2 regions of the Glycomyces sp. NPDC049804 genome follow, and region 2 is predicted to be linked to the other one. Evidence: riboswitches for the same ligand, from Rfam matches in the RefSeq annotation. Region 2 holds a riboswitch; the other holds the start of a gene.

Region 1 (3,395 bases), on a different contig from region 2:
CGAGGTGACGTCGGCGTCCAGGGCCGCGATCGCGTCGATGACCTCGCCGAACTCGGAGTAGCAGAGGTGCGTGTGGATCGAGGTCTCCGGGCGCACTCCCGCGGTGGCGATGCGGAACGAGCGGGTGGCCCAGTCCCGGTACGCCGCACGGGAAGCCGCCCGCACGGGCAGCAGTTCGCGCAGGGCGGGCTCGTCGACCTGGATGATCGCGGTCCCGGCCGCTTCGAGGTCGGCGACCTCGTCGCGCAGTGCGAGGGCGACCTGGTCGGCGGTGTCGGCGAGCGGTTGGTCGTCGCGCACGAACGACCAGGCCAGGATGGTGACCGGGCCGGTCAGCATGCCCTTCACCGGCTTCTCGGTGAGCGACTGCGCGTACGAGGTCCACTCGACGGTCATCGGGGCCTGCCGCGCCACGTCGGCGAACAGAATCGGGGGGCGCACGCAGCGCGAACCGTACGACTGGACCCAGCCCGCGGCGGTCGTGGCGAACCCGGTGAGCTGCTCCGCGAAGTACTGGACCATGTCGTTGCGTTCCGGCTCGCCGTGCACCAGCACATCGAGTCCGAGCTTCTCCTGCTCGGCGATGACGGCGGCGACCTCGGCCTTCATGCGGGCCTTGTAATCGGCGTCGATCATGAGCCCGCGCCGGTGCGCGGCGCGGGCGTTGCGCAGCTCGGCGGTCTGCGGGAACGACCCGATGGTGGTCGTCGGCAGCGGCGGGAGCGGCACGCGCTCGGCCTGGGCCGCTTGCCGTTCGGCGTAAGGCAGCCGCCGGTCGGCGTCCGCGCCGAGCGCCGAAAGCCGCTCGCGCACGGCCTCGTCGCGCCATGCGGCGGGCGTCGAGGGCCGGGTCTCACGGGATCCGGCCGGATCAGCGATGGCCGTGATCTCGGCGAGCTTCTGACGGGCGAAAGCAAGCCGCTCGAACAACCCCTCGGGAAGCTCGGTCTCAGGCGAGAGGTCGACGGGGACGTGCAGCAGCGAGGACGACGAGGACACCCCGACGCGATCGCTGATCGCCTGCAGCCGTGCGAGATCGGCCGCCCCTTTGGCGAGATCGGCGCGCCAGATGTTGCGGCCGTCGACGACACCGGCGAGGAAAAATGTTTCACGTGAAACATCCAGTGCCTCAAGTGCATCGAGGTCACTTCGGCCCCGCACGAGGTCCAGGGCGATGCCCTCGACGCCGGCCTCCAGGAGCACCGGTAGCGCCTCGCCGAACGGTCCATAGCCACCCGCGACGACGATCTCGGCTTCGGCGACGAGTCGCCGGTACGCCGCAGCGGTAGCTGCGAGCTCCGCTTCAGTGCGGTCGGCGCAGAGCGCAGGCTCATCGATCTGAATCAGCCCAGCTCCAGCATCGTGAAGCGCGCCAAGCAGTGCAACGTAGACCTCGACCAGCTCCTCGAGCCGGTCGAGCGGCGCGAATCCCTCGGGCGCGTCCTCGCTCGGCTTGGCGAGCAGGAGGAATGAGACGGGACCGAGCAGCACCGGGCGGGCGTCCAGGCCGCGTTCCTTGGCCTCGATGAACTCGGCGACGGCCTTGGCGGGCTTGGCCGCGAACGCGGTCTTCGGCCCGATCTCCGGCACCAGATAGTGGTAGTTCGTGTCGAACCACTTGGTCATCTCGAGCGGCACGGCCGCGTCGTCCCCGCGAGCGGCGGCGAAGTACGAGGCGAGCTCGCTGTCGCGCCGGTGGCGAGGCGGGAGCGCGTCGACGGCGCAGATCGTGTCGAGCACGTGGTCGTAGTAGGAGAAGGTGCCGGTCGGAACCGTGTCGAGCACCGAGAGGTCGTCGAGCATCCCGGAGCGGACGGCCGCCGCGGCGGCCTCCAGGCCGGCGGCGTCGAGCCGGCCGGACCAGTGGGCCTCGAGCGCGCGCTTGAGCTCGCGGTTCGGGCCGATGCGCGGGTATCCGAGTGCGGTGGCCTGCGGTTTCGCGGGCACGCTGGTAGTCGTGTTCATGTGTCAGTTCCCTCGAACTTGCGACAACGGGACCGCGCGCGGTCGCGCGCGGTACGCGGGCAGGTATTCGGACTCGAGGGCGTGCCGTCTCCGGCTCCTATTTCCCGCCGCTTCCCAGGTTCCGGGCCCAGTGCTCATGGCGGGTTTCGTTCCCTCTCACCGCTGCGGGGCAGTCCTGGATTCGCACCAGATTCCCTCTTAGCCGGAGCGGCAAGTGCACCGCGCCGGAACCAGCGTCGGAACCGATGGTACGGCCGGCTGCGGGTCCGCATCCGGCACAAGGCCGCAGAGTGGGACGAGCGCAGATCGGAAATGTCGTCGAATGGGTAGGCTCGGGGCCCATGAGCACCAAACCTGTAGCAGTAGTCACGGGAGCCAGCAGCGGCATCGGGGCCGCCGCCGCCAAAGCCCTCGCCAAAGCCGGGTTCGACGTCATCCTCGGCGCCCGCCGCACCGACCGCCTCGCCGAGGTCGCCGCCGAGTGCGGCGGGACCGCACTGCCCCTGGACGTCACCGACGAGGACTCGGTCGCCGCCTTCGCCGCCGTCATCAGCCGCTGCGACCTCCTGGTCAACAACGCGGGCGGCGCCCTCGGCCTCGACTCCATCGCCACGGCCGACCTCGACCTCTGGCAGCAGATGTACGACGTCAACGTCCTCGGCACCATCCGGGTCACCAAGGCGCTCTTGCCGAAACTCGTCGCCTCCGGCAACGGCCAAGTCGTCGTGATCGGCTCGATCGCGGCCCGCCAGCCCTACCCGGGCGGCGGCGGCTACAACGCGGCCAAACACGCCGAAGCGGCCGTGACCCGAGTGCTCCGCCTCGAACTCGTCGGCCAGCCCGTGCGCGTCTGCGAGATCGACCCCGGCATGGTCGAAACCGAGTTCAGCCTGGTCCGCTTCGACGGCGACAGAGAGCGGGCCGACGCCGTCTACGCCGGCATGACCCCCCTGACCGCCGACGACATCGCCGAGACGATCGCCTGGGTCGCCACCCGCCCCGCCCACGTGAACGTCGACCAGATCACCATCATGCCCCGAGACCAGATCGGAGCCCAACAAGTCCACCGCCGCAACCAATAAGCAGCGCAAACAAATCGGCCCGGCGGGCTTTCGCCGGGCCGTTCTCATCGCAGAGTCGAGCAAGTGAGGTCTGCGGCGTATCTCAGAGCTCGCCAGTGAACGGATTCGAGTCGAGCGGCGCGCTGTACGCAACCACCGCTCCATCGCTGAAGGGATTCACGGCCGCATCAGTCGATTGGCCGCTTGGCGTTTCAGTGTTGTAGACCTCCAGGTCGATGGCGTTTCCGAAGGGATCGTTCTCCGGCAGAACTCCACCGATGGGCGGGATATACGTATCGGGATGCACATCGTCACCAGCGAGCGGCACACAACCGCTTTGGATAGTCAGGCTCGTCCTTCCCAAGACCC
Region 2 (3,395 bases):
AGATGCTCACCGCGCAGTCGTTCGGGGACCTGCGGGAGGCGGTGTCGCGCTTCTACAAGCTCATCGTCGTCGACACCGGCAACAACGTGCGGGCGGCGAACTGGCAGGCGGCGATCGACGCGACCGACCAGCTGGTGGTGACGATGTCGGCCCGCAACGACTCGGCGGAGACCGCGGCGCGGATGCTCGACCACTTGGAGCAGACCGGCCGCCGGGACCTGGTGCGCGGGGCGGTGTCGGTGGTGTCGATGCCCGCCCACAGGAAGGACGTGGACCTGCCGGCGGTGCAGCGGCACTTCGCGGCCCGGACTCGTTCGGTCCTGTTGGCGCCGTACGAGAAGCTGCTCGACTCGGGGGAGCCGATCCGCTACGACTCGTTGAGCAAGGCGTCGTCGGCGGCCTGGCTGCGGATCTCTTCCGCAGTCGCGGAGGGCCTGTAGGCGGCGAGGAGCCCGACGAGCCCGGCGGCGGCGTCGGCGAGGCGGTGGTCGTCCTCGTCGGCGTGGCCGAGGACGAGCGATCCCTGGATGAAGACGAGGACGGTGCGGGCCAGCCGGTCGGGGACGGCGGCGGGGTCCATCTCGCCGCGCTCGACCGCCCGTGCCAGGATCGCGGCGAGATCGCGTTCGAGCTCGGTCCAAGCCTCCTGGACGCGGCGCATGGTGGCGGGGTCGTCGGCGAGTTCGACCGCGGCGCGCACGACGAAGCCGCCTTCCTTGGAGTGGCGGGCGACGACGTCCAGGAGGTCGGCGACGACGCGGGGCGCGTCGGTCCGCTCGTCCTCCTTCTTCTCGAGGGCGCGGTGGGCGATCGAGCGCAGCTCGGGTTCGGTGTCCTCCCGGTAGCGGCCGAGTGCGGTGATGTAGAGCTGGTGCTTGGAGCCGAAGGCGGCGTAGAGCCCGGCGCGGTTCATGCCGGTCGCCGCGACGAGGTCCGACATGGAGGTGGCGGAGAATCCGCGTTCCAGGAAGACCCGTGTCGCAGCGCGTAGAACTCTGTCCAAATCGGCGTTCTTATTTCTGCTCACGTTGGCACCGTATCGACACCCGGTGCTACGGGTCAATAACCGCAAGGCGGGAGTTCACTCGCGTGGCGCGAGTGAACGGCTGCACTGCGCGACCGGTCGGCTTGACACCCAGCGAATCCACCCGCGAGAATGGCCCCAAACTGAACAGGCGCCAGGCGGGGGAAGTCCGGTGAAAGGCCGGCGCTGACCCGCAACGGTAGTCGCGGTTCGCTGTGCTTCGAAACACGGCCGAACGATGCCGAGCACCCTTCATTTCCGCTCGGTCCACCCGCGTGAGCCCGAATGCCCGCCGACGCCCATCCGAATTGTCAACGCCTGTCGTGGTCTACAGGCGCTTGCGGCGCCGCCGCCTGCCCGAAGACCCCACTCGCTCAAGGAAAGGTCAGGCAATTGCGCCACCTGCCCGCCCGACTGCTGGCCGCCGCCGCGGTCGTGCCCATCACCGTCTTCGCCTCCGCCGCGCCGGCTGAGGCCCAGGAGGCCCCGTTCGCGCAGCCCGCCCAGGCCGCCGCGTCCTGGCTGGCCGCCCAGTCCGACGGCACCTCTTGGAACGGCGGGGACGTCTCGTCCTCGCTCGACGCCGTCATCGCCCTCGAGGCCGCCAGTGTCGGCGGCGACCAGGTGCAGGCCACGCTGGAGTGGCTGAACAGCAACGAGACCCTGAGCCCGTACGTGTACCCCGCCGTCGAGGGCGCCACCGAACCCGCGCTGAACGCGGGCGCGGCCGGGAAGGTCATGTACGCCGTCGCCACCGCGGGCGGCGACGCGACGAACTTCGGTGAGATCCGCCTCGCCGACGAGGTCACCGCCTCGCAGACCGCGAACGGCACCTACGGCGACGGCACCGCGCCGTCCTCCGCGTGGGCCGTGCTCGGCCTCTCCCGCACCGACACCCCGGCGGGCGCCGAGGCCGCCGCCGGCCTGGCCGCGGTGCAGTGCCCCGACGGCGGGTTCAACTACGCCGACGTCGACGGCGGCGACGACTGCATCTCCGACCCCGACACGACCGGCCTGGTCGCTTCGGCCCTGGTGACGCTCGGCGACGCGGCTGCCGAGCCGCTGGCGTCGGCGGTGGCGTGGCTCGAGGGCGCGCAGGCCGAGTCCGGCGGGTTCGACAACGGCTTCGGCGAGAACGCGAACTCGACCGCGATGGCCGCGCAGGCGTTCCTGGCGGCCGGCAGCGCGGACGCCGCGAAGAGCGCCGTCGCGTTCCTGCTGACCCTGCAGTTCGACTGCACCACTGAGCAGCCGGGCGCGATCATGTACACCGCCCCGGAGGACCCCGAGTTCGGGGAGGCCTCGCGCCTGCTCGCCACCGCGCAGGCGATCGTGCCGATCGCGGGCCAGGACCTCGCGAACCTCGACGCGACCGGCATGGAGGCCGGGCTGCCGGGCACCGGCTGCGAGAGCGCCGACGCCGGCGGCGAGGGCACGGGCGAGGCGACCGACGCCGCCGAAGACGAGGACGAGGGTTCGGCCTCGTGGCTCCCGTGGGCGATCGGCGCCGCCGTGGTCGTGCTGGCCGCGCTCATCATCGCCTTCGCGCTGAAGTCCCGCCGCGGCGGCGACACCGCGGCCGAGGAGAAGGCCGACGCCGTGGCCGACGCTCAGTCTCCTGCGGCCGTGGACGAGCCGAAGGGCGAGTCCGGGGAACCGACTGCGGACGACGACACCGACAAGCAATAGTCGGCACGTGACCCCGAGCGAACGCAACCCAGGCAGCGCCCGCCGCGAAGGCGGGCGCTGCCTGCGCGCTTCCCAAGCCATGAGCGCCATCCGAATCGCGCTCGCGCGCGCGTTCGTCTTCACTGCCGCGCTCACCGACGACCGCCGGACCAGCGCTCAGCGGCATGGCGCTTCGCGAGCCTTCGCTGCCAGCAGCATCGCTGCCGCGCCCGCGCGAGCGTTCGCCTTCGCGGCTGCACTCGCCGACGACCGCCAGTCAAGCGCGCGGCTTGGCGCTTCGCGAGCCTTCGCTGCCAGCAGCATCGCTGCCGCGCCCAGGCGAGCGTTCGGCTTCGCGGCTGCACTCGCCGACGCCCGCCAGTCCAGCGCGCGGCTTGGCGCTTCGCGAGCCTTCGCTGTCGGCAACATCGCTGCCGCGCTCAGGCGAGCGTTCGCCTTCGCGGCTGCACTCGCCGACGACCGCCGGACCAGCGCGCGGCTTGGCGCTTCGCGAGCCTTCGCTGCCGGCAGCATCGCTGCCGCGCTCAGGCGAGCGTTCGCCTTCGCGGCCGCGCTCGCCGACGACCGCCGGACCAGCGCGCGGCTTGGCGCTTCGCAAGCCTTCGCTGCCAGCAGCATCGCTGCCGCGCCCAGGCGAGCGTTCGCCTTCGCGGCCGCGCTCGTGATCGCGGGCGATGTCGTA

Evidence for each region. Region 2 has a riboswitch for cobalamin ahead of AB0K52_RS17830 (hypothetical protein). Riboswitches for the same ligand answer to the same signal wherever they lie in the genome.
Region 1: linked by a shared signal. The riboswitch ahead of metE (5-methyltetrahydropteroyltriglutamate--homocysteine S-methyltransferase) and the one ahead of AB0K52_RS17830 (hypothetical protein) in region 2 are both predicted to bind cobalamin.

The regions. Positions count from the first base shown of each region.
Region 1 covers NZ_JBFAMQ010000022.1:27,689-31,083, forward strand. The annotation lists gene metE (5-methyltetrahydropteroyltriglutamate--homocysteine S-methyltransferase) at 1-1,965, opposite strand, end outside; cobalamin riboswitch at 2,006-2,215, opposite strand; gene AB0K52_RS23575 (SDR family NAD(P)-dependent oxidoreductase) at 2,307-3,047, shown strand; gene AB0K52_RS23580 (hypothetical protein) at 3,130-3,395, opposite strand, start outside.
Region 2 covers NZ_JBFAMQ010000011.1:72,057-75,451, forward strand. The annotation lists partial or broken gene AB0K52_RS17820 (chromosome partitioning protein) at 1-440, shown strand, start outside; gene AB0K52_RS17825 (TetR/AcrR family transcriptional regulator) at 368-1,027, opposite strand; cobalamin riboswitch at 1,141-1,336, shown strand; gene AB0K52_RS17830 (hypothetical protein) at 1,418-2,713, shown strand; gene AB0K52_RS17835 (hypothetical protein) at 2,970-3,395, opposite strand, start outside.